3 regions of the Streptomyces sp. NPDC048436 genome follow, and region 2 is predicted to be linked to each of the others. Evidence: riboswitches for the same ligand, from Rfam matches in the RefSeq annotation. Region 2 holds a riboswitch; each other region holds the start of a gene.
What was found. A riboswitch is a leader RNA that binds a small molecule or an ion and turns the genes downstream of it on or off. The one in region 2 is predicted to bind cyclic di-AMP.
Positions count from the first base shown of each region.

Region 1: linked by a shared signal. The riboswitch ahead of ACGFX9_RS34550 (M23 family metallopeptidase) and the one ahead of ACGFX9_RS31995 (M23 family metallopeptidase) in region 2 are both predicted to bind cyclic di-AMP.
Region 3: linked by a shared signal. The riboswitch ahead of ACGFX9_RS33455 (transglycosylase SLT domain-containing protein) and the one ahead of ACGFX9_RS31995 (M23 family metallopeptidase) in region 2 are both predicted to bind cyclic di-AMP.

Region 1 is NZ_JBICXP010000014.1:203,870-213,288, forward strand. It holds gene ACGFX9_RS34545 (PP2C family protein-serine/threonine phosphatase) at 1-967, shown strand, start outside; cyclic di-AMP (ydaO/yuaA leader) riboswitch at 1,260-1,407, shown strand; gene ACGFX9_RS34550 (M23 family metallopeptidase) at 1,419-2,504, shown strand; gene ACGFX9_RS34555 (aldo/keto reductase) at 2,636-3,580, shown strand; gene ACGFX9_RS34560 (PrsW family intramembrane metalloprotease) at 3,577-4,971, opposite strand; gene trmB (tRNA (guanosine(46)-N7)-methyltransferase TrmB) at 5,039-5,884, opposite strand; gene lhgO (L-2-hydroxyglutarate oxidase) at 6,052-7,254, opposite strand; gene ACGFX9_RS34575 (MFS transporter) at 7,398-8,846, opposite strand.
Region 2 is NZ_JBICXP010000012.1:119,436-128,854, forward strand. It holds gene ACGFX9_RS31970 (alkaline phosphatase family protein) at 1-883, opposite strand, end outside; gene ACGFX9_RS31975 (DUF5998 family protein) at 883-1,470, opposite strand; gene ACGFX9_RS31980 (GNAT family N-acetyltransferase) at 1,522-4,362, opposite strand; gene ACGFX9_RS31985 (HPr family phosphocarrier protein) at 4,574-4,855, shown strand; gene ACGFX9_RS31990 (GntR family transcriptional regulator) at 5,024-5,716, opposite strand; gene ACGFX9_RS31995 (M23 family metallopeptidase) at 5,923-6,723, opposite strand; cyclic di-AMP (ydaO/yuaA leader) riboswitch at 6,736-6,898, opposite strand; gene ACGFX9_RS32000 (M16 family metallopeptidase) at 7,115-8,500, opposite strand; gene ACGFX9_RS32005 (M16 family metallopeptidase) at 8,497-9,419, opposite strand, start outside.
Region 3 is NZ_JBICXP010000013.1:213,720-223,138, forward strand. It holds gene ACGFX9_RS33440 (class I SAM-dependent methyltransferase) at 1-399, shown strand, start outside; gene ACGFX9_RS33445 (DUF6299 family protein) at 502-933, shown strand; gene ACGFX9_RS33450 (hypothetical protein) at 984-1,355, opposite strand; cyclic di-AMP (ydaO/yuaA leader) riboswitch at 1,984-2,180, shown strand; gene ACGFX9_RS33455 (transglycosylase SLT domain-containing protein) at 2,185-2,928, shown strand; gene ACGFX9_RS33460 (TetR/AcrR family transcriptional regulator) at 3,153-3,746, opposite strand; gene ACGFX9_RS33465 (oxidoreductase) at 3,918-4,733, shown strand; gene ACGFX9_RS33470 (NAD(P)/FAD-dependent oxidoreductase) at 4,808-5,806, opposite strand; gene ACGFX9_RS33475 (helix-turn-helix domain-containing protein) at 5,894-6,496, shown strand; gene ACGFX9_RS33480 (class I SAM-dependent methyltransferase) at 6,614-7,471, shown strand; gene ACGFX9_RS33485 (FAD-dependent oxidoreductase) at 7,488-9,044, opposite strand; gene ACGFX9_RS33490 (PepSY domain-containing protein) at 9,287-9,419, shown strand, end outside.

The DNA.
Region 1 (9,419 bases), on a different contig from region 2:
CCCCTTCTACTCGCTGCTCAGCACCGCCCTCATCGGCGTCGGCAGCAGCGTCGCCGTGCTCGCCCTGCACTTCAGGAGCGGCACCACCGCCGACGTCGAGAGCATCACCGAACTGCTGACCGTGGTGACCGTCGCCGTCCTGGCCACGCTCATCAACCGCGTCGTATGCCGCAGCGACGAACAGCTGGCCTCCGCGCGCAACATCGCCGCCGCCGCCCAGCGCGCCGTACTGCCGCAGCCGGACCCCCGGATCGGCGGACTGGATGTCGCGGCGCGGTACGAGGCGGCGGAGGCCGACGCGTTCATCGGGGGTGATCTGTACGTCGTGCAGGACACCCCGCACGGCGTACGCCTCATCGTCGGCGACGTACGCGGGAAGGGCATGGGCGCGGTGGCGGCCGTCGCCGTCGTCATCGGGGCGTTCCGTGAGGCGGCCGAGCAGGAGGCCACGCTGGAGGCGGTGGCGCAGCGGCTCGAACGGGCGCTCGCGCGGGAGGGGATGCGCAGGGACGGGCTCGACGCCTTCGAGGGGTTCACCACCGCCGTCCTCGCGGAGATCCCGCATGGCGACGGTGTCGTACGCATCGTGAACCGGGGGCACCCCGAGCCGCTGCTGCTGCGTGGCGACGGGCGGCTGTGTGTCCTGTCCGCGACGGAGCCCGCGCTGCCGCTCGGGATGGGCGACCTCGGGGCATGGCCGGACCGCGCGGACGAGACGGAGTTCCCGCCGGGAGCGATGCTGCTGATCTACACCGACGGGCTCTCCGAGGCGCGGGACATCCGGGGCGAGTTCTACGACCCGGCCGCAAGGCTCGGCGGCCGGATCTTCCCGGGGCCCGGCGGCCCGGACGCGCTCCTGGCCACGCTCACCGAGGAGGTGCGGCGGCACACCGGGGGCGGAACGACGGACGACATGGCGCTGCTCGCGGTGCGCAGGCCGCCGGGGGCGGATGACGCCACCGGATGACGCCGCCGGATGACGCGACGGATGAGCCGCCGGATGACGCGACCGGCGGCGAGGTCACGGGCCGTGACTGAAGGACACCACTCCGCATAACAACTGACGTACTGTCAAGGAGATGTGAAGCTCCGGTGTGTGAAGAAGTGGCGTCAACTCGCCCCGTTCCGCCCCTCGGTGTCCCCATAAGTACAGGCCAAAGTCGTTAACGATCAGTTGGAACAGCTTGGAATACGACCCCGCTGTCTATTAACGTTCGATAACGCAGCGCGGTCGTCCCAGCCGGCACTCGAGTCGGCTCCGTGCGCACGCGCCTAATCCCGCAAGGGAGCCGGGGAACCATCTACTTGGGGTGAATCGGGCATCTGCGCATCCGTGCCAGATGTTCGTAGGAGACCTTCCTGCTCCGAACCCGTCAGCTAACCCGGTAGGCGAGAAGGAAGGAAAGGAGTGCGCCCCAGTGGCGTCCAACCGCCCTGCCCCCCAAGGCGTTTACGTACAGAATGACGACGATTTCGGTGGGTACGAGGACCAGTCCTGGGAGGAATGGAACCCCACCGAGGAGTCCATCCGTCCCGTCCGCGGCAGGCATCGTGTCCACAAGAAGGGCGGCGGCGGGCTCGCCCGCAGCTCCACCGTCCTCGGCGTAGGCGTCATCGCCGCAGTCGGCGCGGGCGGCATCGCCACCGCGCAGGGCGGCAAGCCCCCCGTCTCCATCGAGATGCCGGACATGTCGGCCGTCACGGACTCGCTGCCGGAGGCCAAGTCGCTTCCCGGCGTGGGGTCTTTGATATCCGACGGCTCCGACGACTCCGCTTCCGCGGACAACGGCGTCACGACCGCCGCCGCGCCCCTCAGCGCCGCAGGACTCAGCACCGCGGACGCCGAGCAGGGCACCACGGACGCGGGCGAGGCACTGCGGGCCCGCATCATGGAGCAGGCCGAGAACCAGCAGGACCAGGCGGACGACGCGGTCCAGAAGGCGGCCGAAGAAGCCGCCGTCAAGCAGGCCGCGGAACAGGCCGCCGCCAAGCAGTCCGCGGCCGAGAAGAAGATCGCCGCCGACAAGGCTGCCGCGAAGAAGAAGGCCGAGGCGGAGGCCAAGCGCAAGGCGGAGGCGGAGCGCCTCGCCAAGCTCGCCAAGAGCTTCACCCTCCCCGTCGCCTCGTACACCCTCACCGGCACCTTCGGTCAGCCCGGCTCGATGTGGTCCTCCGGCTACCACACAGGCCTGGACTTCGCGGCGCCGACGGGTACGCCCATCAAGGCGATCCACTCCGCCACCGTCAAGGAGGCCGGCTGGGCGGGGGCGTACGGCTACCGCACGGTCCTCGAGCTCGACGACGGCACCGAGCTGTGGTTCTGCCACCAGTCCTCGATGAACGTCAGCGTCGGCCAGAAGGTCACCACCGGCGAGGTCATCGGCCGCGTCGGCGCGACCGGCAACGTCACCGGGGCACACCTCCACCTGGAGGTCCACCCGGGCGGCGACGCCACCGGGGTGGACCCGGCGGCGTGGCTGCGCGGCAAGGGCCAGTCGCTCTGAGGTAACCCAGAACCCCGGCGGTCCTGGCGACAACCCCCCGACGTCAGGGCTGCCGGTTCGGCGTGCCCGCCTCCTGCCGGACTCGCGGCGCCCTACGGAATGCCGCGGTCCGTATGGGCGTTGATGCCCTTATGACTTCTCTCCGCAAGCTTGGCTCGTCCGACCTCGAGGTCTTCCCGCTCTCCCTCGGCGGCAACGTCTTCGGCTGGACCGCCGACGAGGCGCAGTCCTTCGCCGTGCTCGACGCCTACACTGCCGCGGGCGGCAACTTCATCGACACCGCCGACGTCTACTCGGCCTGGGTGCCCGGCAACAAGGGCGGTGAGTCCGAGACCGTCATCGGCAATTGGCTCGTCTCGCGCGGCAGGCGCTCCGACGTCGTGCTCGCCACCAAGGTCGGCGCCCACCCCGACTACAAGGGCCTGACCGCCGGCACCATCAAGTCCGGCGTCGAGGAGTCGCTGCGCCGCCTGCGCACCGACTACATCGACCTCTACTACACGCACTACGACGACCCGACCGTCCCGGTCGAGGAGATCATCGGCGCCCTCGACGACCTGGTGACGTCCGGCAAGGTGCGCGCCATCGCCGCCTCCAACGTGACCCCCGAGCGGCTCCAGGAGTTCCTCGACTTCTCCGACCGGGAGGGCCTCGCGCGGTACGCGGCGCTCCAGCCGCACTACAACCTCGTCTCGCGCGACACCTACGAGGGCCCGCTCCAGGAGGTCGCCTCGCGCTCCGGCCTGGCCGCCGTCCCGTACTACGCGCTCGCCTCCGGCTTCCTGACCGGGAAGTACCGCCCGGGTACGCAGGTCGACAGCGCGCGGGCCGAAGGCGCCGGCAAGCACCTTCAGACCGAGCGGGGCCTGCGGGTGCTCGCCGCCCTCGACGTGATCGCCCAGGAGCGCGGCGCCGAGATCGCGACCGTCGCCCTCGCCTGGCTCGCGGCGCAGCCGACGGTGGCGGCGCCCATCGCCTCGGCCCGTACGGTCGAGCAGCTGCCCGCGCTGCTCGCGGTGGGGGAGCTGGAGCTGACGGAGTCCGAGGTTTCGGCGCTCACCGCGGCTTCCGCCTAGCCGCGGTAGGGGTTGTACGCGCTGTACGCGGGGTGGGGCGTCGCGGGTTGCGCGTACGGATATCCGTACGGGTGCTGCTGCTGCGGGTAGGGATGCTGCTGCGGGTAGGGCTGTTGATACGGCTGCTGGTACGCCCGTGGGTACCCGTACGGGGGCGGCACCGGTACGAGCACCGGTGCCGTGGCGCGCGCCGCGTACGCGAGGGCGGGCCGTGCCGCCTCGCGGCGCTCCCACAGTGCCTGCAGCAACTCCCGCTCCCGTACGACGAAGTCGGCCCCCGCCCGGCCCCTGCGCCCCCGGTGGCGCAGGAGCGCGAGGGACGTCGCGTACGTCTCGTACTGCGCGACCGTGCGCGCCGCCGCCTTGCCCTGCGTGTACGAGGCATAGTCGCGGGCCAGGGTGCGGGCGCGCATCGTGCCGAGCGCGTACGGCTCGGGGGCGGTGAGCCAGCCCGCCAGCGCGTACGCGGGCAGCTCGGCCCGCACGATGCGCAGGCCGCGCTGTCTGATCCAGATCACCAGCCAGGTGAGCAGGCCGAACGCGGGGAGCATGAAGACCGCGTACACGGCGAAGAAGCCGTACTCCCCGAAGCTCGCCGAGCCGTTCCACAGGGCGTGCATGCCCATCGCCAGGAGGAGACCGCCGAGGGGGAGGAGCGCCCGGCGCAGGTGCCGGCGGTCGGCGCTGAGCGCGGCGATGCCGAAGCCGATGCCGGTGAGCACGGTGAAGAGCGGGTGCGCGAAGGGCGACATCACGACGCGTACGAAGAAGGTCGCCGCCGTCACGGAGGCGAGCCCGGTCCCGCCGTTGAGCTGGTCGGTGCCGAAGGCGCTGCCGATGTAGAGGATGTTCTCGGTGAACGCGAAGCCGGTGGCGGTCACTCCGGCTATCACCACGCCGTCGACGATGCCGGTGAACTCGCGTCTGCGGAAGAGGAAGACGAGCAGCACGGCCGCCGCCTTCGCGCTCTCCTCGACGATCGGCGCTATGACGGTCGCGCCGAGGGTGTCGGCGCTGGTGGGGTCGGCGGTGGCGGTGGCTATCCAGCGGGTCGCGAAGCTGTTCGCGACGATCGCTATGAGCGCGGCGGCGCAGGCGCCCCAGGCGAAGGCGAAGAGCAGGTTCCGCCAGGGGCCGGGCTGGACGCGCTGCAGCCAGCGGAAGGCGGCCACCAGGAGCGGCACGGGCAGCGTCGCGAGGCCGAGCCCGACCAGGAAGCCCTCGGTGCCGGTCTGTTCCCGCACCAGGGCGAGGATCACCAGGCCCGACAGGGCGAGCAGGGTGACAAGGGCGGCGGCGCGTATCGCCCGCCGCTGCCACCAGCGCGGGTGCCGCAGCCCGGCGGGCCCGGCTGGGGGCATGGGGTGCGGGTACGGAGAACTGGTGGCCACGCGTTGACCCTAACGAGGGACGGGGTCCTGGCGCGACGGTGTCTCGGGCCGATTCAGGCCGTCTGTCCTAGTCCTCGTGGCCGGATGTACGACGGAACAGCAGGTCGTGGACCACGTGCCCCTTGTCCAGACCCTGGCCCTCGAAGCGGGTGAGGGGGCGGAAGGAGGGGCGGGGCGCGTAGCCGCCGTCGGCCTGGGTGTTCTCGAAGGCGGGGTGCGCGGTGAGCACTTCCAGCATCTGCTCGGCGTACGGCTCCCAGTCGGTCGCGCAGTGCAGCACGGCGCCGGGCTTGAGGCGCGGTGCGGCGAGGTCGAGGAAGTCGGGCTGGATGATGCGGCGCTTGTGGTGGCGGGCCTTGGGCCAGGGGTCGGGGAAGTAGACGCGCAGGCCGTCGAGGGAGGCGGGCGGGAGCATCTCGCGGAGCAGGATGACGGCGTCGCCGTTCGCGACGCGGATGTTCGTCAGGCTGTTCCGTTCGGCGAGACCGAGGAGGTTTCCCTGCCCCGGCGTGTGTACGTCGACGGCGAGGATGCCGGTGTCCGGGTCGTCGGCGGCCATCTGGGCGGTGGCCTCACCCATGCCGAACCCGATCTCCAGTACGACGGGAAGCGCGCTGCGTCCGCCGTGTTCGCCGTGTTCGCCGCGCTCGTCGTGCCCGTCGTGCTCGCCGCCGAAGAGTTCGGCGAGGTCCAGGGTGCGCTGCCCGTCGATGTCCAGGCCCCACTTGGGCCACAGCCGCTGCAGCGCGTCCGCCTGGCCCGCGGTGACGCGGCTCCTGCGGGGCTGGAAGCTGCGGATTCGCCGCTCGAAGTGTGAGCCGGCGGGGTCGGGGGCTGGGCCGTGGGGGAAACGGGGTTCGCCCTTGGGGCGGGGGGCTTGGGGGCGCTGGGGGGTGGCGGCTGACTCAGACACAGTGCGGCGATTTTATCTTCCCCGCCCCCCGGCTCTGTCTTTCCCGCCCCCGGCTTCATCTTCCCCGCCCCCCCTGGCTCTGCTTTCCCGCCCCGGCGGAATCCGTTCGGCCCGTCCGGCGCTTGAGCCCGCAGGACCGCCCCTACAGAGCCCCGCAGGGGCCGCCGCTACAGCACCGCGAGCACCCGCCGAGCCACTTCCCTCCCGATCGGCAGCGAAGCCGTCGCCGCAGGTGAAGGCGCGTTCAGTACGTGCACCGCCCGCACCCCCTCCTGGATCAGGAAGTCATCGGCCAAGGACCCGTCCCGCAGGACCGCCTGCGCCCGCACCCCCGCAGCCGCCGGTACAAGGTCATCCGAGGTCACCGCGGGCAGCAGCCTCCGCACCGCCGAGGTGAACGCCCCCTTCGAAAGGGAGCGCCGAAGCTCCCCCGCCCCATACCGCCAGTGCTGCCGGGCCATCCGCCACGACCCCGGCCACCCCAGCGTCCCGGCGACCTCGCCAGGCCGCACCACACCCCATCCGTACCCCTCACGGGCAAGCGCCGGCACCGCGTTGGGCCCCACATGGACCCCGCCCCCGATGCCGCGCGTCAGATGCACCCCGAGGAAGGGGAACGCCGGATCCGGCACCGGATAGACCAGGCCCCGCACCAGCTCGGGCCGCACCAGGTCGAAGTACTCCCCACGGAAGGGCACGATCCGCATGCCGGGGTCGTCACCGGCCAGCATCGCCACCCGGTCGCACTGCAACCCCGCGCAGTTGACAAGGACCTTCCCCCGCACCACCGAGCCGTCCGCCATGCGCGCGGCCACTCCGAGCGAGGGGCGCCGGTCGATGCGGACGACCTCCGCGCCGTACCGCACGTCGGCGCCCGAGGCGTTCGCGAGGCGGCCCGCCACCGCGCCGTAGTCACAGATCCCCGTCGTGCCGACCTGGATCGCGGCGAGACCCCGCACCTCCGGTTCGTACTCGGCGATCTGCGCGGGGCCCAGCTCCCGCACCGGGATGCCGTTCTCCCGGCCGCGCTGCACGAGCGCGTGCAGGCGGGGCAGCTCGTCCCGCTCCGTGGCGACGATCAGCTTGCCGGTGACCTCGTGGGGTATGTCGTACTCCGCGCAGAACTTGATCATCTCGGCGGCGCCGCGCACCGCGTACCGCGCCTTCAGTGAACCCGGGCGGTAGTAGATCCCGCTGTGGATCACCCCGCTGTTGCGTCCCGTCTGGTGCCGGGCGGGGCCCTGCTCCTTCTCCAGGACGGTGACCCGCGTGCCCGGAGCGGCCCGCGTGAGGGCATACGCCGTCGACAGACCGACGATCCCGCCGCCGATCACCAGAACATCGCAGTCGTACGTCACGGCCCGGACCATCCCGCATCACCTCCCACCCCGATAGTGCACTGCGCCACTGACAACGCCCCCAAACCCCGCGAGGGCCGCGGGGTTACAGGGTGCGTAACTGCTGTTGCCGATCCGGCGCCGCGTGGGGGACTGATGACGGGCATCCCGCTGGACTACGCGGGAGCGACCAGCAGCGGACGGGCCCGTTCGCGCAGCTCCACCACCCGCGGCTCGTCCCCGTAGGGCTCCAGGCGGTGCAGCAGGTCCTTCACGTACTCCGTCGTCCGTGCGGAGGAGATGCGTCCGGCGACCTCCAGGGCGCGCGTGCCCTGCTCGCACGCCGCGTCGAGGTTGCCCGACTCCAGTTCGGCGACCGCCGACACCACGAGCCGTAAGCCGTGCGAGCGCACGAACTCCTCCGTGGGCCGCGAGAGCGCCTGCTCCGTGAAGCGGCGCACCTGGCGGGGCGCCTTCAGGTCGCGGTAGCACTCGGCGGCGTCGGCCGCGAAGCGGTCGTATCCGTAGAAACCGAGCCACGACGGGTCGTTGTCCCCGTCCCTGGCCCGCTCGAGCCATCCCTCGGCGGCCCGCAGCGCCGCTCCGGCCGCCTGCGCGTCATTGGCGCGTGCGTGCGCGCGTGCCTCGACGAGGCAGAAGAAGCTCATCGTGCGCGCGGTGGCCAGACCGCGGTTGCGCTCCAGGGCGGCCTGCGCGAGGTCGACGCCCTCGTCGCCGAAGCCGCGGTAGGTCGCCTGGAGGGACATGGAGGCCAGGACGTACCCACCGAGGGGGACGTCCGCCGCGGCGCGGGCCAGGCGCAGGGCCTGGATGTAGTAGCGCTGGGCGGCCTCCTGCTGGCCGGTGTCGAAGGCCATCCAGCCGGCGAGGCGCGTCAGCTCGGCCGACGCCCCGAAGAGTGAACGGCCCACCTCGTCCGAGTACGAGCCGAGCAGCAGGGGAGCCGCCTCGACGCGCAGGCACTCCGGGACCATCGACGAACGCCAGTCCCCGCCGCCGTACTTGGAGTCCCAGCGCCGGGCGTCCTCGGCGGCCTCGCGCAGTTTCACCACGTCGCTGTGGCCGACCTTCATCGGCTGTCCGCTGTCATCGGAGTGACCCACTTCGCGGGGCACGTCCAAGGTGACGTCGCGGGCGACCGAACTGTCGGCCGGGGTTATCAGCCAGCGTGAGGCAGGTGTCGCGTAGGCGCTCACCGCGAAGGAGCCGGCCAGGGACTGCCAGATGCCGCCGCTGCCGGCGCGCCTGCCCGCGAGGTCCAGGCGGTAGAGCTCGGTCGCCGACTTCACCGCGGCGCCCACGTCGCGCGGGAAGGCGAGACCCACCTCAGGCGCGGGATCGGCGTCCGCGAGCCCGATCTCGTGCAGCGGGACGGGGCGGCCGAGCTTCTGCCCGATGGCGGCGGCGATGAGGTGCGGGGCGGCGCCCTGCGGCACCATGCCCTTGGACACCCACCGGGCCACCGATGTCTTGTCGTATCGAAGCGTCAACCCGCGTTGGGCGCCGAGGTCGTTGACCCGGCGCGCGAGTCCCGCATTGCTGATTCCCGCGAGGGCGAGAACGGTGCCGAGTTTCTCGTTCGGCCCGCGTTGCTCCCTGGACATGCGCCACCCCTCGACACAGACGGCTGCCGTGCAGTGGCTTGACCGCGCGGCATTCGTGCTGCGTTCCCCCAGGGGCAGCGGCGTCCGCGACTACGACCGCCGTGGCCTGGAACCTCGGCCGCAAGAGCATTTGGCCGAGCCCCCAGGAATATGCCTCCGCGAAAACATCAGCACACACAGCGTAGTTCGCCGAATCCCAAGCGTTAAGAGGCGCAGTTCCGGATGGCGAGATTGTTGCCGGTAGGGAAGCGCGTGGGGGCAGGGGCGTGCTCCGGGTGTGTGGCCGTGCGCCCACGTGTGCGCTCTTCACCGGCCATAAGGGGAGCGCTTCCATGGATGGTGCGTGGGTCGGCCCGCTGCGCTGGAGTCAGTGGGCTGGGGGACACCGCCGCCTCAATCCCCGCGGGCGGCGGACCGGTCCGGGGGGCGAACACCGCCTCCCGGACTGTGTGTTGCCGCTGACCGTTCCCGCACGCATGTGCCATCCGCTGATTTGGCCGAAAATCGACCCGGCGCAGACCGGGTGAATGCGCCCCCGCGCTAGGAGAAGGGCATGGTTGCGCCCTTCAAGTA
Region 2 (9,419 bases):
CACCGCCGAGGAGGGCGACGCCCGCGCGCAGCTCCCAGTCCTCGTCGAAGTCGATGCGGGACTGTTCGTCGAACGGGATGTCGAGCATGCCGTGGTCGGCGGTGACGTACAGGGCGCTGCGCGGCGGGAGCTGCTCGGCGAGGCGCTGGACGAGACGGTCGACGTACATGAGCTGGCCGCGCCAGGCGTCGGAGTCGACGCCGTAACGGTGGCCCTTGCCGTCCACTTCCGCGTAGTACGTATAGACCAGCGACCGGTCGCCCGCGGCCAGTTGCTCGGCGGCGAGGTCCATGCGGTCCTCGCCGGAGAGCCGGCCGTGGAAGCGGCCGCCGCTCAGCGCGATCTTGGTGAGCGGGGTCTTCTCGAAGGTCGGGGACGACACCTGGGCGGTGTGCACGCCCGCCGCGTGGGCCTGCTGGAAGACGGTGGGGTACGGCTGCCACTTGCGCGGGTCCGTCCACGGGTTCCAGCGGAGCTGGTTCATCAGCTCGCCGGTGGCGGGGTTGCGGACGGTGTAGCCGGGCAGGCCGTGCGAGGCAGGCGGCAGGCCCGTGCCGACCGAGGCGAGGGAGGTGGCCGTGGTGGCGGGGAACCCCGCGGTGATCGGACGTCCCGTACCGCCGCGTGAGGTGCTGAGGAGCGAGGTCAGGAAGGGTGCCTCGGCCGGGTGGGCGATGAGCTGCTCCCAGCCGAGACCGTCGATCAGGAAGACGCAGTTCCGGTCGGCCGGGGTGAGCTCCGGGATGACGGGCGTGAAGCCGTCCACGCCCTGGTGGGAGACCAGGGTGGGCAGCAGGTCGGCGAGCGAGCCCGCGCCGTACGCGGGCAGGGGGGCGGAGTCGAGGGAGAGCGGCTCCACGTCGTCCCAGGCGGGCAGGGACATCAGCGGGCGGTGTCCGCGGTCGCCTCGGACAGGGCCTGCGCGAAGGCCAGGGTCTGGCGCACGGCGTCCGGGCCGTCGCCCGCCTCGCTGACGCGGAGGCTGAGGTCGTCGGCGGTGGAGCTGCCGGTGTAGCCGTGGTCGGCCTCGCAGTTGGGGTCGCCGCAGGCGGCGGGCTCCAGGTCGATGCGGGCCACGGCGCCCCAGCCGATGGTCAGGACGACCTCGCGGGGCAGCGAGCCCGGGACGTACTTCTCCGGGTTGGCGACGACGCGGCTGACGACGACGGACGAGATCCGGCCGATCTTCACGGACTCCGTGGAGGTCGTCGCGTACGGCGTGGGCGAGGTGCTGTCCGCCGCCTGCTCGTCCGTGTGGCTGACGATGAAGCGCGTGCCGGTCAGGACGAGGACCGTCACGTGACGGCGCACTTCGTTCGCGTCGAACGTGGTCTCCTGGTGGACCAGGTAGGACCCGATGGGCTCGCCGCCGATCGCGGCCTCCACCGCCTCGGCCACGAGGGCCGGGTAGTAGCCGCTGCGCTCGATCGCCGCACGCAGCCCCTGGGTCGTCGTACCGGTCTTTGCCATGCCGTCCATCCTACGACCCGGCGGAGGGCCCACGGTGCCCCACCGGCCGCCTCAGTACCCGGGCAGGGTGCGCGGACCGAGGTCGTTGCGGGCGGGCGGGGGCGCGAGCCGCACGGAGGCGCCGAGCACGGAGAGGCCGCGCTGGGCGACGACCACGGGCTCCAGGGAGACACCGACCACCTCGGGGTGGTCGTCCACGAGCCGCGACACGCGCTGGAGCAGCTCTTCGAGGGCCGGGGTGTCCACGGGCGCCGAGCCGCGCCAGCCGAAGAGGAGCGGGGCGGTCCGGATGGATCTGACCAGGGAACCCGCCTCGCGTTCGGTGACCGGGATCAGCCGGTGCCCGGTGTCGCCGAGCAGCTCGGACGGGGCGCCGGCGAGCCCGAACGAGAGCACCGCTCCGGCCGCCGGGTCGATCACCGCGCGGACGACGGTGTCGACGCCGCGGGGTGCCATCGCCTGCACGACGGGCCGCAGCTCGGCGGGCTTGCCGAAGGCCTCGGTCAATTCGGCGTAGGCGCGGCGCAGTTGCTCCTCGTCCGCCAGGTCGAGCCGTACACCGCCGAGGTCGGCGCGGTGCCGCAGGTGAGGGGCGGTGGTCTTGAGGGCCACGGGGTAGCCGAGCGTGCGGGCGGCCTCGACGGCCGCGTCCGGGTCGGGCGCGGGCAGGGCGTGCCGTACGTCGATGCCGTAGCGCCCCAGCAGTTCACTTGCGTCGGCTTCGGCCAGGGTGGCGCCACGGGGGTCGTCGTCCGCGCGGAGCAGCTCGGCGATGCGGTCGGCGGCGCCGCTCTCGTCGATGTCGTCGTACTCATGAACCTTCCCGGGCTCCTTGCCCTCGCGCCGCCACTGGGCGTACTTCACGGCTTCGGCGAGGGCCCGGACGGCACGCTCGGCGGCGGGGTAGGCGGGGATGCGGTACTGCTGCGCGGGGCTCAGCGGTTCGCTCTGCGTGGCATGCGCCTCTGGTGCTGTCGCTGCGGGGGCCGTTGCCGCCGCTGTGGGCACGCGTCCCGTAGGGGCGTTCGGGCCGGTGCGGGTGGCCGCGGACAGTACCTCGGCGAGACCCCCCAACTCGACGTGGACCACAAGCACCGGTTTGGCGGGGCACCCCTCCGCGGCGGCGCGCAGCGCGGTGGCCAGGGCCTCCGCTTCCGGGGACTCCGTGGCTCCGTCCTCCTGGACCCAGGGAATCGCGGTGACGATGACCGCATCGCAGGCATGGTCCGACAACGCCTCGGCCAGAGCAGCCCGGAAGTCCCCCGGCGTGGCCCCCGTGGTGAGGTCCCGCGGCGGCAGCGGCCGAAGCCCGTCGGCGACGCACGCGTCGTACGTGAGAAGACCGAGCGACTCGGAGTTGCCGAGAATGGCGACCCGCGGCCCCGAGGGCAACGGCTGCCCCGCGAGCAGCAGCCCCGCGTCCACCATCTCGGTGACCGTGTCGACCCGGATCACCCCCGCCTGGCGCAGCAGCGCCGACACCGTGGCATGCGGAAGGCGCGTGGCCTGCACCGCGTGCCCCGTGGGTGAGATCCCGCTGTGCTTCGCCCCCTGCACCACCACCAGCGGCTTCGCCGTCGCCGCGCGCCGGGCCAGGCGCGTGAACTTGCGCGGGTTGCCGATGGATTCGAGGTACATCAGGGCGACATCGGTGTCCGGGTCCTCGTACCAGTACTGCAGGACGTCGTTGCCGGACACGTCCGCGCGGTTGCCCGCGCTCACGAAGGTGGACAAGCCCGCCCCGCGCCGGTGCAGACCGGAAAGGAGTGCGATGCCGATCGCACCGGACTGGGTGAAGAGACCGATCCTGCCGCGCTCGGGAGGATGCGGGGCCAGCGAGGCGTTGAGCCGTACCTCGGGAGAGGTGTTGATGACGCCGAAGGCGTTCGGGCCGAGGATCCGCGTACCGTACGACCGCGCCTGGCGCACCAGTTCGCGCTGCCGCTCACGCCCTTCGGGGCCGCTCTCCGCGTACCCGGCGGAGATCACGACCAGGCCGAGCACCCCGCGCTCGCCGCACTCGTCGACGGCCCTTGGCACCCGCTCGGCGGGCACGGTGACGACCGCGAGCTCGACGGGCTCCTCGATGTCCCGCACCGAGCGGTAGGCGGGCACGCCGTCGACCTCGGTCTCCTCCTCGAACGCGCTGTTCACCGCGTACAGACGTCCCGTGAAGCCCGCGTCGCGCAGATTGCGCAGGACGCTGCGCCCCACGCCGCCCGGCGTGCGCCCGACGCCGATCACGGCGACCGATCCCGGCGTGAGCAGCCGCTGCACGGACCGCGCCTCGGCGCGCTGCTCACGGGCGTACTGCACGGCGAGCGAGCGGTCGGTCGGCTCCAGATCGAACTCGAGACGTACGACGCCGTCCTCGAAGCTGCGTTTCTGCTGGTAGCCCGCGTCCGTGAACACCTTGATCATCTTGGTGTTGGCCGGCAGCACCTCGGCGACGAAGCGGCGGATGCCGCGCTCCCTGGCGACGGCGGCGATGTGTTCGAGGAGCGTGGACGCGACACCACGGCCCTGGTGGGCGTCCTGCACGAGGAAGGCGACCTCGGCCTGGTCGGCGGGCGCGCTGGCGGACATGCCGCGGGAGTCGATGCGGTCGAAGCGCACGGTGGCGATGAACTCGCCGCTCACCGTCGCCGCCAGACCGACCCGGTCCACCTGGTCGTGATGGGTGAAGCGGTGGACGTCCTTGGCGGACAGGCGGGGGTAGGGCGCGAAGAAGCGGTAGTACTTCGACTCGTCGGAGACCTGTTCGTAGAAGCTGACCAGCCGGTCCGCATCCTCGGCCGTGATGGGCCTGATCCGGGCGGTGCCGCCGTCCCTGAGAACGACGTCGGCTTCCCAGTGGGAGGGGTATGCGTGCCGGTCCGACGGGGTCTGCATGGGGCCAGGGTACGGGTCGCGGGGGCGCCTTGGCCGGGGCAGGCTAGGAGAGCGCCGGAGGCCGGGACGCGGGCCCGGTGGCCCAGGACGTACGGTCGACGGAGCACGGACCAGCTGTCGGCCGGGTGCGGATCAACGGCCTGCGGAGCACTCGTGATGGCATGAGACACTGGTCTAGACAAGTGTGAGACACCTGGAAGGGCAGCAACACATGGCTGAGCGCCGCGTCAACGTCGGCTGGGCCGAGGGCCTTCACGCCCGACCCGCCTCCATCTTCGTCCGCGCGGCCACGGCCGCCGGCGTCCCCGTGACGATCGCCAAGGCTGACGGCAACCCCGTGAACGCCGGCTCCATGCTCGCCGTGCTCGGTCTGGGCGCGCAGGGCGGCGAGGAGATCGTGCTCGCCTCCGACGCGGAGGGTGCGGACGCCGCTCTCGACCGGCTGGCGAAGCTGGTCGCGGACGGCCTCGAGGAACTCCCCGAGACCGTCTGACAAAGACTGGAACTCATACGCCGAAGGGCCCGCCCGAATTAGGGGCGGGCCCTTCGGCGTTTCCACGCCCGGTTACTTCAATTCCGCGCGGGACACGGTCCGACGCCGAATTCGGGCAGCGGAAATAATCCCCCGCCGAATAGCACTTCTTTGTATACGGCGCCTCTGTTAATGCCGGAGGCCCACCGTGTTTACGGCATGTTGCGAATCCCTCACACGGACACGGTCGTTTTGGGGCGCGAACCGCAGCCGGTGCGCCGAGACCGTCCGCTCCGTATGCTGCGCGGTCAGCGCGCGGGCCCGCTCGGCGTCGCCGCGCGCCACCGCGTCGACGATCGCTGCGTGCTCCGCCCAGGTCTCGGCGGGAGCGGCCGAGCTCTCGACGACGTACATCCAGGCGATCTTGTGCCGGAGCTGGGTGAGCAGCGCGGTGAGCCCAGGGCTGCCGGACGACTGTGCGAGCGTCTCGTGGAACCAGCCGCTCAGCGAGCGCAGATCCTCGCTCTGACCGCGCCTTGAGCGCTCCTGGCCGAGCCTGACGAGGCCGCGCAGGACCTTCAGGTGCGCCTCTGTGCGGCGGCGTGCGGCACGGGCCGCGCCCAGCGGCTCCAGGAGCATGCGTATCTCCAGGAGGTCGGCCGCATCCTCCTCGGTGGGCTCCGCGACACACGCGCCCGCGTGCCTTCGCGTGACGACGAAGCCCTCGGACTCCAGGGTGCGCAGGGCCTCGCGCACAGGGACGCGGGAGACTCCGTAGCGGCGCGCGAGGAGTTCCTCGGTGAGCCGGCCACCCCGTTCGTAGACACCGGAGACGATGTCGTCCCGGATGGCCGTGCATACCGAGTGCGCGGGAATGCGCATGACCTGACCTCCGCCTTAATCCCCGCGTAACGCGGTCGATTGACGCCTGTTCAGTGACTCTATTGCAGAGCGACTGAATTTCCGACGGCAGGTCGAAATCCATGGATATTTTTTGGCCAAAGCGATGCGGTGCGACAACAAGGCCATGCGGGAACGCCGAAAGCCCCGGCTCTCGATGAGCCGGGGCTTTCGGTAAACGACTGGGGTCAGACGTTGACGCCGTGCGAACGGAGGTACGCGGTCGGGTCGATGTCCGTGCCGTACTCCTCGCCGGTGCGGGCCTCGAAGTGCAGGTGCGGGCCGCTGGAGTTGCCGGTGGAGCCGGAGAGGCCTATCTGCTGGCCCGGAGTGACCGCCTGGCCGACGGAGACGCCGAGGGACGACATGTGGCCGTACTGGGTGTACGTGCCGTCGTTCATCTTGATGACCACGTTGTTGCCGTAGGCACCGCCCCAGCCCGCCTCGACGACGGTGCCGGAACCGACGGCGTGGACCGAGGTGCCGGACGCGGCGTGGAAGTCGATGCCGGTGTGGCTGCCGGAGGACCACATGGCGCCGCCGGTCTGGTAGCCCGTGGAGACGTACGAGCCTTCGACGGGGGCGACGTAGGTGTTCAAGCGCTTGCGCTCGGCCTCGCGGGCGGCGCGCTCCTTGACCTCGCGCTCCTTCTTGGCCTTTGCCTTGGCCTCGGCCTCGGCCTTGCGCTTCGCCTCGGCGGCCTTCTTCTTGGCGGCCTCTTCGGCCTTCTTGGCGGCAGCGGCGTCGTCGGCGGCCTGCTGCTGGGCGGCGGCCTGCGCGTCGATGCTCTCGGCGAGCGAGTCGCCGACGGAGATCGCCTGGGTGAGGCCGGTGTGCTCGACGGCCGCGCCGTCGGCGGCGAGCGCCGGAGCGGCCAGACCTCCGATGACACCGGTGGTGGTCAGCGCGGCGACGCCCGCGACATTCGCGGTCGTACGTGTGAGGCGGCTCGGGCGACGGTGCTTCCCGGTGGCACGGGTGAACGCCATGTAGCGGCTGATCCTTTCCTTCCTTCTCGCCTACCGGGTTAGCTGACGGGTTCGGAGCAGGAAGGTCTCCTACGGGTTCCTCACCTCGCGGCAAGGCGCCCGATTCACCCCAGGGGACATGTGGGTCCCCGGCTCCCCTGGCTCGCGCCGTACGGGGACTCGGCGATGACTGTCCGGTGCCGCGGACGCGGCGTACTGCATGACGAACAGCCGGACCGACGCTAAGCGGGACATCTTTCAATCGACAAACGGATCAGGACTTTTGTAGCGCACGCCACAGGGCAGACACGCAACCTCTGTACTAATTCGGGCATACAGGGACCCCAGCAGCCAATTCCCGCCACTGGGGTCCCGATATGTCCTGACTGTCACTCAGGCGGTGACATGCCACTCAGCCCGTGACCACACTCACTTCACCGATGCCGAGTGCCTTGACGGGCTCCTCGATCTGCGCGGCGTCACCGACGAGCACCGTCACGAGCCGGTCACCGGGGAAGGCGCTCACCACGGCGGCGGTGGCCTCCACGGTGCCGGTTTCGGCCAACTGCCGGTACAGCCGCGCCTGGAAGTCGTCCGGCAGGTGCTGCTCGACCTGGTCGGCGAGCGTGGCCGCGACGGACGCCGCCATCTCGTACTTGAGCGGCGCCACGCCCACCAGGTTCTGCACGGCGACGTCGCGCTCGGCGTCCGTGAGGCCCTCGGCGGCGAGCGTGCGCAGCACCTTCCACAGGTCTTCGAGCGCCGGTCCCGTGGACTCGGTGTCCACGGAGCCGCTGATGGCGAGCATCGCGGCGCCGCTGCCGTCCGGCGCGGAACGCAGGACCTGGGCGAACGACCGTACGCCGTAGGTGTATCCCTTCTCCTCGCGCAGGACGCGGTCCAGACGGGAGGTGAGGGTGCCGCCCAGGCAGTACGTGCCGAGCACCTGCGCGGGCCAGACCCGGTCGTGGCGGTCCGGTCCCACGCGGCCGATGAGCAGCTGCGTCTGGACGGCTCCAGGGCGGTCGACGATGACGACGCGCCCGGTGTCGTCGGCGGTCACCGGAGGCACCGGGCGCGGCTCGGCCATGTCACCGGTCCAGGCGCCGACGGTGTCGGCGATGACGGCGTCCAGGTCGACGCCGGTCAGATCACCCACGACGACGGCGGTCGCCGTGGCCGGACGCACGTGCTTCTCGTAGAAGGCACGCACCGCCGCCGAGTCGATGGCCGTGACCGTCTCCTCGGTGCCCTGGCGGGGGCGCGACATGCGCGAGGTCGCCGGGAAGAGCTGCCGGGAGAGCTCCTTGGCGGCGCGGCGCGCCGGGTTGGCGGCCTCGTGCGGGATCTCGTCCAGGCGGTTGCGTACGAGGCGTTCGATCTCGCTGTCCGCGAAGGCGGGGGCGCGCAGCGCGTCGGCGAGCAGCCCGAGGGCCTTCGGGAGACGCGATACGGGGACTTCGAGGGAGACGCGGACGCCGGGGTGGTCGGCGTGCGCGTCCATGGAGGCGCCGCAGCGGTCGAGTTCGGCGGCGAACTCCTCCGCGGAGTGTTTGTCGGTGCCTTCGTTGAAGGCCCTCGCCATGATCGTGGCGACGCCGTCGAGGCCCTGGGGCTCGGCTTCGAGCGGCGCCTCAAGGTGGACCTCGACGGCGACGACCTGCTGGCCGGGGCGGTGGCAGCGCAGCACGGTGAGGCCGTTGTCCAGGGTGGCGCGCTCGGGCGCGGGGAAGGCCCACGGCCGTGCGGTGCCCGCCTGGGGCTGGGGGTGGAACTGCATCGTCGCGGCCTCGGTCACTTCGCCGCCTCCTCTTCGTCCTCGTCGGTGGCTTCGGCGTCAGAAGCCGCGGTGCCGTCGATGGGCTCGTACACGAGCACCGCGCGGTTGTCCGGGCGCAGGCGGGCAGCGGCGGCGGCCTGGACCTCTTCCGCGGTGACCTCAAGGACGCGCCCGACGGCGGTGAGGGCGAGCTGCGGGTCGCCGAACAGGACGGCGTACCGGCACAGTTCGTCGGCGCGGCCCGACACCGTGGCGAGGCGGTCGAGCCACTCGCGCTCCAGCTGTGCCTGGGCGCGCTCCATCTCCTCCTCGGTGGGGCCCTCCTGTGCGAAACGGGCGAGCTCCTCGTCGACGGCGGCCTCGATGACCGGGACCTCGACATCACCGGACGTCTTCACGTCGAGCCAGCCGAGCGAGGGGGCTCCGGCAAGGCGCAGCAGCCCGAATCCGGCCGCCACGGCGGTGCGGTCGCGGCGCACGAGGCGGTTGTAGAGCCTTGAGGACTCGCCGCTGCCGAGGATAGTGAGCGCCAGGTCGGCCGCGTCGCACGCGCGCGTGCCGTCCTCCGGGAGGCGGTAGGCGGCCATCAGGGCGCGGGCCGGGACCTCCTCCTCGACGACCTCGCGCAGCTCCTTGCCGATCGTGTCGGGCAGGGAGCCGTCGCGCGGCGGCTGCTTGCCGTCGTGCGAGGGGATGGACCCGAAGTACTTCTCGACCCAGGCGAGGGTCTGCTCCGGGTCGATGTCGCCGACGATCGACAGGACCGCGTTGTTGGGCGCGTAGTACGTACGGAAGAAGTGCCGCGCGTCTTCGAGCGTCGCCGCGTCCAGATCGGCCATGGAGCCGATCGGGGTGTGGTGGTAGGGGTGGCCCTCGGGGTACGAGAGGGCGGTCAGCTTCTCGAACGCCGTGCCGTACGGAACGTTGTCGTAGCGCT
Region 3 (9,419 bases), on a different contig from region 2:
GCGGCCGTCGACCTGGTCGACCGCGCGGTCCGGCAGGCGAGGGAGAAGGCCGCCGCGGGCGGGGCGGACGTCACGGTGCTGTGCGGGGACGCCACCCGACTCGACGAAGTGGGCGTGCCCGGCCCGTACGACCTGTTCTTCGACCTGAGCTGTTACTGCGGTATTCCACCGCACCGCCGCGACGCCTACGCGGCCGGTCTCACGAAGCGTGCCGCCCCCGGTGCACGACTGCTGATGTTCGGCTACGGCCCTGAGGCATTCGACGACCCGATCTCCGGCGTCACCGCGGACGAACTCGGCGCCAGGTTCGCCGGGTGGCGGCTGACCGACGTGACGCCCGGCACGAACCCGGTCCCGACGTTCTGGTTCACGCTGCACCGCGTCGCCGCCACGGCATGAGCGTGAAAGCCGACCGGCTCCCGGCGCTTCGCCAGTAGCGCGATGGCCTCCGTTTGGCCGAGTGCGTCAGAACCACAGGCGGGAGTGGTCGTTTCGCAGGGCATGAAGATCTCGAAACGCACCCTTGCCGCACTGGCCCTGACCAGCGCGGTACTCGCACTCCCCGCCCCCGTGCACGCGGCCCCAGCCCCGGCCCCGGCCAACAGCGTGACCGTGAACCGCACCGGCACGATCGCGCCCGACGGCACCGTCACGCTCTCCGGCACCTACCGCTGTCTGTCCGATGGCACCCCCGGCCCGGTGTTCGTCAGCAGCGCCCTCGTGAAGGGCTACACGTCCACCGGGGTCGGCGGCACCCTCGCGGTCTGCGACGGGCAGGTCCGCGAGTGGACCAACACCAGCCGTGGCACGAACACGCAGTACAAGCCGGGCGAGGTCACCGTGCGTGCGCACCTGATGAAGCTGGCCACCAAGTCCGGCCTGCCTCTGCCGCAGCCGCTCGCCCAAGAGGAGGCACAGGTCAAACTGCACTGACGGAGTGCAGCACGCTCTGTTCTCCGAGCGCCGTAGCTGACCCGACGGGGTCAGCTACGGCGCTTGACCGCCTCCATGGCGGAGAGCTCGCAGCCGATCGCTTCGCACACACGGTTCACCGCCTCCTGGCCACCGCCCCAGTCCGCGGGCAGCCGCTCGCGGAGGGTCCGCTCGAGCAACTCCGGGTCCGCCGAAGGGACGTGTACCGCGTCGGGCACGGGATCGGGGAGACGGCGCCAGGGCTCGGGCAGGGCGCCTTCGACCAAAATCAGCGTCCCCGGTTGCGAGTTGCCCGTTTCTGGTACGACTGCCGGGCTGGGCCCGCGCAGACGAAGCACCGCCTTTCCGGTCGGCTCGATCTTCTCCGAGAACCAGACGTCGTCGACGCCGGCGTCCGCGACCGCGCTCTGCACCCTCGCCACGGCGTCAAGTTGGCTCTGTGTTTCCTCGCCGCTCCGCAGTGCCAGATTCCAGCTGCCCCGGCCAATACGTCCCGCCACACGGGCGGGCTCGGCAGCTGGGACTTCCAGTTGAAAGAGAGTCACTCTCTGAAATCCGAAGGCAATTCCCAAGATGCGATATTTCTAAGGGAGTTGCTGAGGCGTCATATTCCGAAGCCAGTCCCGGAGCAGAGTCAACGCTTCTCGGACACAGGCCGGGAGCTTGCACGCAGCCACGCATGGCCGGGGCGACATCGATGACGGAGTGCCCCTTTTGACATGAAAAGTAACACCCGAACTACGTCCGGTTCGCACCATAAGGTCGCTTACGCCCGTCATTAGTGCTGCACGTAATGGTCCGCCCGTATTGCTACCACTCGTGCGAAATGAAACGCTCTGCTATTCGGCGAACAGCGTTCACGTTGCTCCCTGTTCAGTGAAACGGGTCACACCGATGAACCCCCGGCCCCTAGATCCGGTCGACGCGCTTCCATTCCGGACAAAGAAAGTTGAGCCTTTCGATCAAGAAGGGCATGAGGCCTCGTCACATTCCCCATTCGAATTCTTGCCTTGTTTCGTCCGGGCTTTCTCGCTTAACGTCACCGTCAATCCGGATGGAACGCCGAATCCTGCCGCTGTCCGGAAGCCGTCCCCCACCCACTCACTTACGTACGGCAGGAGCGGGGAACCCAGGTAAGCCGCCGATCCGGATTCCGGAACGGCTCGGGGTGAAGTCGCATTCACAGTGCGACCGGACATCTCCCGTCCGAACCCGACAGCTCACCTCGCAGGCGACGGAGAGGAATTCTTCATGCCCGCAAAGGGAAAGCACCGCCGCCCCAAGTCCAGCTCGCTCACCCGGGGCATCGCCGCCGTAGGCACGGGCGGAGCCGTGCTCGTCCTCCCGGTGCTCGGCGCGACCGGCGCCGAGGCGGCGCAGGCCGGCACGGCCGCCAAGCCTGCCGCGGCCCCCAAGACCTACGTCGTCGCCGCGGGTGACTCCCTCGCCAAGATCGCCCGAGAGCACTCCATCGACGGCGGCTGGAAGAAGCTGTACCAGGACAATCGGAGCGCTCTCGGCGGCGACCCGAAGCTGATCCACCCCGGTCTGAAGCTCACCCTCGGCGCGGAAGGCCCGGCCGCCTCCAAGGCGTCCGCCGAGCGTGCCGACCGCTCCTCGCGCGACAACGCGGCCGCCGCCGAGCCCGCCGTTGCCCCGGCGAAGAAGTCGTACACCAACGACCTCGACGGCTGGATCAAGGAGTCGCTCGACATCATGGCCCAGCACGGCATCCCCGGCTCCTACGAGGGCATCCACCGCAACATCATGCGCGAGTCCTCCGGCAACCCGCTGGCCATCAACAACTGGGACGTCAACGCTGCCGCGGGAACCCCGTCCAAGGGACTCCTGCAGGTCATCGCCCCCACGTTCGACGCCTACCACGTGCCCGGCACCTCGACGGACAGCTTCGACCCGGTCGCCAACATCACGGCCGCCTGCAACTACGCGGCCGACCGCTACGGCTCGATGGACAACGTCAACGGCCCGTACTAGGCCTTTCTCCGAGGTCTCCGGTAGTGATGGTCGTCCTGGCCGACGACATCACCTACCGGAGACCAGCTCGGCCAGTTGGGTTCGGTCGGCTGCGTGAGGCGGCTTGTCTCACGGCCGTGGTTCGACGGTAGGCGGGCCTACCACCCCACCACCCGCGCGCCGGCCATGCGCGCCCAGGTCCACGCTGAGCAGCGCTGACACCCGGGGCGGCCGTCGCCTTTCTCTCAGCCCCGGTGCCTTCCGTCGCGCGGTCCAGCGCCACGCAACAGCGTGTCGACGATGCGCGTGGCCAGCGCGTCCGGGTCCTGCGCCCGCGGGTCGTCCGAGGCACCGGGCCCGTGCAGGGCCTCGCCGATGAGGGCGTAATAGACCCGCCGCGTCCACTCGAGGTCCGCGGCCGGATCGAGGAACCCCTCGCGCTGCGCCCGGGCCAGGAAGGCCAGAGACCGGGCGTTGATCTCCGACCAGACCTCCTTGGCCATGCGGTTCTGTGCCAGGGGGCTGCCGAGCGTGAACTGCCACGCGCCTTTGACCCGCAGCGTGTTCGCGGTGGCGCGGTGCAGCGCGACGAGCGGTGGAGCGGATTCCAGGTGGGCGTCATCGATCGCTTCGGTGAGCTGCTGCTTCGCGGAGGCGGCCAGTGCCTCGACGAGGGCCTGGCGGTTCGCGAACCGCCGGTGCACCGTCGTCCTGGCCAGGCCGGCAGCCTCGGCGATCTGTTCCATCGACGCACCAGGATCCTCGGCGAACACCCTCTCGGCCGCCTCCAGGATCGCGCGCACACTGCGTTCGGCATCGGCTCGCAGTGCTCGCACCATGGCATCCCCCTTTCCGTTCATCTTTCCGTTCATCGACCCCTGTCCCCAAAGAAGATACCCCTGAGCTGCAGATCCGGCATAAACAGCGACAGTCGAGTTGCAGTTATCGCTGGAACGGATACCCTGAAGATGCGGTTACTCGCAAGCGTGATCAAACTTCAGGAGTACATGATGGTGACAAAACGCCCGGTAGCGCTCGTGACAGGCGCGTCCTCCGGCATCGGAGAAGCCACTGCCCTCGCGCTCGTCGAAGCAGGTTTCGAGGTGATCGGAACCAGCCGGAACACTTCGAAGGTCGCCCCGCGCAAGGGCGTGACCTTCCTCGACCTCGACGTGACCAGCGATGCCTCGGTCACCACGCTGGTCCAACAGGTCATCGATCGGTTCGGCCGGATCGACGTGCTGGTCAACAACGCCGGCATCGGCTCGTCCGGCGCCGCCGAGGAAAGCTCCCTGGCACAGCACCAGCGCGTCTTCGACATCAACGTCTTCGGCGTCATCCGCATGATGCGGGCCGTCCTGCCCCATATGCGCGCCCAGGGCCGTGGCCGCGTCATCAACCTCTCGTCGATCTACGGACTCATCCCCCAGCCCTTCATGGCCACTTACATCGCGTCCAAGCACGCGGTCGAGGGGTACTCCGAATCCGTGGACCATGAGGTCCGCGAGCACGGGGTCAGGGTCCTGCTCGTCGAACCCGGCGGTACCAACACCGCGTTCGAGGGCAATCTCGTACAGCCCGACACCCCCCTGCCCGCCTACGCGGAGCAGCGGCGCGTCGTCGACCGAGTGGTCGCCGGGTCGGTCACGGGGGGCGACGCTCCCACCGTCGTCGCCCAGGCCATCGTCACGGCGGCCACCGCCCGCAAGCCGAAGCTGCGCGCCACCGCCGGGCCGTTCGCCCGGCGCATCAGTCTGCTGCGGCGTATCGCTCCCGCCCGGGTCTTCGACCAGCAGATCCGCAAGTTCAACAAACTGGAGCGGTGACAGCCCTGGAGCCCCCGAAGGGCGATCGAGGCCTTCAGGGGCGCGCGCTGGGACAAGCCCGCCTGCAAGTTTCCTCACCGCGCGGCGGCGAGCGCCGCGTCGGTGTCGGCGGACGCCAAGTCGGCGTTCATGTGCGCGCCCGCCTGAGCGCCGGCCGCGGCCGATGCGCCGACCTGGGCCGCCAGGTCCGTGGCGTTGCCCGCCACCCGGACGCCCGGCACCTGAGTGGTGCCGGCCATGCCGGTGGCGAAGTGGCGGCCCATGCCGTTCGGCAGGTCCTGCATCGGCAGGTGCAGACCCTCCAGGCCCTCGGTGCGGGCCTGCATGGTGGTCGCCACCGCGAGGATCCGGCGGGCGACGGTCTGTCCGCCTTCCAGGCGTACGCCTTCGATGTCCCCGTCCCCTGTGGGTTCGACCGAGGCCACCGGCCCGTCCACGACCCGGATGCCGCGAGCGGCGAATCGCGCCCGGGTCTCCGCGTCCAGGTCGGTGTTCCGGGTGAAGTAGACCAAGTCGTCGGTCAACTGGCGGAACAGCATCGCGTGGTGGATGGAGGCCGGGCCCACGGCCAGGACGCCGATGGGCTCGTCGCGCACCTCCCAGCCGTGGCAGTACGGGCAGTGCACCACCCCATGTCCCCAGTGCCGGGCAAGCCCGGGGATGTCCGGCAGGACGTCCCGCAGGCCTGTGGCCACCAGCAGACGGCGCGCGTGCAGCGTGCCGCCTTCGGCCAGGGTGACGGTGAAGCGCTGGTCTCCCTCAGGGGACGGGTCGGCCGGAGCTGCGGCGATCACCTCGCCGGTCACCACTGTCCCTCCGTAGCGGCGCACTTCTCGGCGGCCGGTGCGCAGCAGTTCGGCGGGGGGCGTGCCGTCGAGGCCGAGCAGGCCGTGCACGCCCTTGGCAGGGGCGTTGCGCGGGGTGCCGCTGTCGATCACGACGACCGAGCGGCGGGAGCGGGCGAGCATGAGTGCGCCGTTCAGGCCGGCGGCACCGCCGCCGACCACGACGGCGTCGACCGTCTCACCGGGTGCGGGCAAACGGTCGGTGGATTCGGTAGTCGTCACAGACATGGGTGGACCTTTCCTCGCGGTGAGCAAGCAGGCCCCGGCGGGGCCTTACATCTGCACGCTAAGCACTCTTTGCGCCATCGGCATACGATGTTGCCTATGACGCAAGACGATGGTGACCTCGACAGCCTCGTACGCAAGCGGATCCGCGCCCTTCGGGTGGCGCAGGGCTGGTCCCTCGACGAACTTGCCACCCGCGCTCGGCTCAGCCCTTCCACGCTCAGCCGCATCGAGAACGGCCGACGCCGTCTCGCCCTGGACCAGCTCGTCACTCTGGCCCGCGCCCTGGACACCACGCTCGATCAGCTGGTGGAGACCGCCACCGACGACGTCATCTCCAGCCCGACGATCGACGCGGCCCATGGGCTGATGCGGTGGCCCATCCGCGCGGACCCCGGCATGACGGTCGTACGCCAGCGCATGACGAACCCGCCGCCCGACAACCCCTCACGCATGCGCGCCCACCCGGGCCGTGAATGGCTCGTCGTCCTGTCCGGCACCGCGGTCCTGCTGCTCGGCAACCGGCGCTTTCGCGTGGAGACCAACCAGGCCGCCGAGTTCCCCACGATGCTCCCGCACGCCATCGGCGCCGACGGCGGACCCTGCGAGATCCTGGGGATCTTCGACCGCGACGCCCGCCGCGGCCACCAGCGCGGTCAGGACACCGCCGACGCGGAGGGCCCGCCCCGGTGACCAAGTGCCGTCCCAGCTCAGGGCCCTCTTGCGCACACCGCAGGCCAAGCGGCCATTGTCTTGCTCTTTCGGGAAGCAGTCGCGCCGCAGGCTCTCGGTCCTCCTAGCGTGGGCGCCATGACACGCACCTCCCCGCACACAGCCCACGACGCCCACGACGCCCACGGCCAGGCCGAGATACTCGACCTGGACGCGGAGGTCCTCGCCGAGCACATCGCCTCCATCGCCGCATGGCTGCCCGTCGAATCCGCGCCCCGACGCATCGTTGATCTGGGCTGCGGAACCGGGGCCGGCACCCTCGCCCTGCTCAACCGCTTCCCCGAAGCCGAGGTGAGCGCCGTCGACACCTCGCCCAGTCATCTGCACCGCCTGCGGGAGAAGGCCGAGGCGGCAGGCCTCGCGGACCGGGTACGGACCGTTCAGGCCGACCTCGACGCGGTCTGGCCCGACCTCGGCACGCCACAACTGGTCTGGGCATCGGCCTCCATGCACCACATGTCCGACCCCGACCGCACGCTGCGCCAAGTCCACGACACGCTCGCGCCGGGCGGGCTGTTCGCCGTCGTCGAACTGGCAGGCTTCCCGCGCTTCTTGCCAAGTGGCGCGCCGGAAAGCCGTCCTGGCCTTGAGGAGCGCTGCCATGCCGCACTCGACCAGCACCACACCGAGCAGGTGCCGCACCGCGGCGCCGACTGGGGCCCCAAGCTGACCGCGGCCGGCTTCGCCCTCGAAGGGGAACGCACCATCACCGTGAACCTCGGCCCCCCGCACGCCGACGACGCCGTGGCCCGCTACGCCCTCAACAGCCTGCGCCGCATGCGTCCCGGCGTAGCCGGCACACTGGCGCCCGATGACCTCACCGCGCTCGACCAACTGCTCGACGACCAGAGCCCGCACAGCATTCTGCGCCGCGGCGATCTGACGGTACGTACCGAACGCACCGTGTGGGCCGCCCGACGTACACGACGTACCTGAAGGCGCTCGTGGCGGGCTACTTCTCCGGCACTTCCCGGGGTTCGAGCGGTCGCGTCGCGGGCCCCTGCAGCACAGTGCCGTCCGTGGCGAAGCGGGAGCCGTGGCAGGGGCACTCCCAGGATGTCTCGGCCGCGTTGAAGGCGACCAGGCAGCCGAGGTGGGTGCAGCGCGCCGACACGGCCTGGGTGGCGCCGGTGTCGTCGCGGTAGACCGCGCACCGGCTGCCGTTCACCCGCACCACCGCGCCCGTGCCCGGGGCGACCTCGCTGATCGAGTCGACGTGGGTGGTCCTGAGCCGGTCGCCGACGAAGTGACGTGCCACATCGGCCTGTTGGCTCAGCAGAGCCGGGGCCTCGCGCACCGCGCTCCAGAGCCGGCGCGGGTCGTACAATCCGGCCCACGGCGGCTCCTCGCCCCCGATGAGCGAGGTCAGGAGCTGCCCCGACAGGGCGCCGCCGCTCATGCCCCAGCCGCCGAAGCCGGTGGCCACGTAGGTGTGATGTGCGCCGGGGTGGAAGTAGCCGATCATGGGCACCGTGTCGCTGACGTCGTTGTCCTGCGCCGCCCAGCGATAGGCCGTCTCATCGACCGCGAAGTGGCCGCGCATCCAGGCGTCGAGGCGGGCGAAACCGGCGGCGGCGTCCCCCTCCCCCGGCGTGAAGCTCTCGCCGGTGACGATCAGCAGCCGCCGGCCGTCGCCGTAAGGCGCCGTACGCACGGACCGCTTGTTGTCGTCCTCGGTCAAGTACATGCCGTCCAGGTCCGGTTCGGCCGACAGTGGCGCCGCGACAACGAGTTCCCGGCGCGGGGAGAGCCTGGCGAAGAGCAGCGCACGGTCGAAGACGGGGTAGTGCGTGGCCACGACCACGTCGCGGGCGGTGACGGTGTGGCCAGCCTCGCTGGTCACCCGGCAGGGAGTGCCCTCCCGCAGCCCGGTCACCCGGGTCCGTTCGTGGATCACTCCCCCGTGCGCCTTCAGGTCCTCGGCCAGCGCGAGCAGGTAGGTACGGGGATGGAACTGGGCCTGTCCCTCGACCCGAACGGCCCCCGCCACCTCGAAGGGCAGCGTGGTCTCCTCGACGTACTGGGCGTCCAGGCCCGCCTCTTGGACGGCGGCGGCCTCCGCTCGCAGTGCGTCACGGTCCTCGTGGCGGGTGGTGTACGTGAAGGCGGGGCGCCGCTCCCACGCGCAGTCGACGCCCAGCTCTCCCGCGACGGCCTCGATCCGGTCGACGGCCCCCTGCTGCGAACGTGCGTACAGCCGGGCCGCCTCCGCACCTCGGGTGCCGGCGATACGGTCGTAGATCAGCCCGTGCAGGGCGGAGACCTTGGCGGTGGTGTGCCCTGTCACCCCGGCGGCGATCCGGTCGGCTTCGAGCACGATGACGCCGCGCCCGGCGCGGGCCAGCTCCCAGGCGGTGCTGAGCCCCGCGATGCCCCCGCCCACGACGACCACGTCAGCCTCCGCGTCGGCGGCGAGCGGCGGATACGAGGTGGTGGGGCTCGTGGCCATCCAGTACGACTCGTCGCGGCCGGGCAGCGACGCGGTTTCGGAAGTGCGGTGTGTACTCATGCGATTCGAGTGCCTCCATCCGTACGGAAGATTCTTGCCTCTGCCGACCGGATGGGCATGTCGGCCACCGCGGGGAGCCGGGCCGCCGAGCCACCTGGCGCGCGGGCGGCATGCGTGACACAGCAGCGACCGGCCTTATCACCTAAAGTGATGACATGGTCACAAAAAGCAACTCTTTCCGCCCGAACCAAGGTCACCGACCCGTCTCCCGAGGCGCCGTCCGCCTGCTGTGTACCGCGGCCGTGGCCGGAGCCCTGCTCACGGGCTGCGGCAACGAAGAGAACGGCGCCACCGCCAAGACCGGCGCGGCTGACGTCGCCCAGGCCGCCAAGCCATCGCCCTCCGCTTCGGCGAGCGAGAGCAGCCTCACCGACG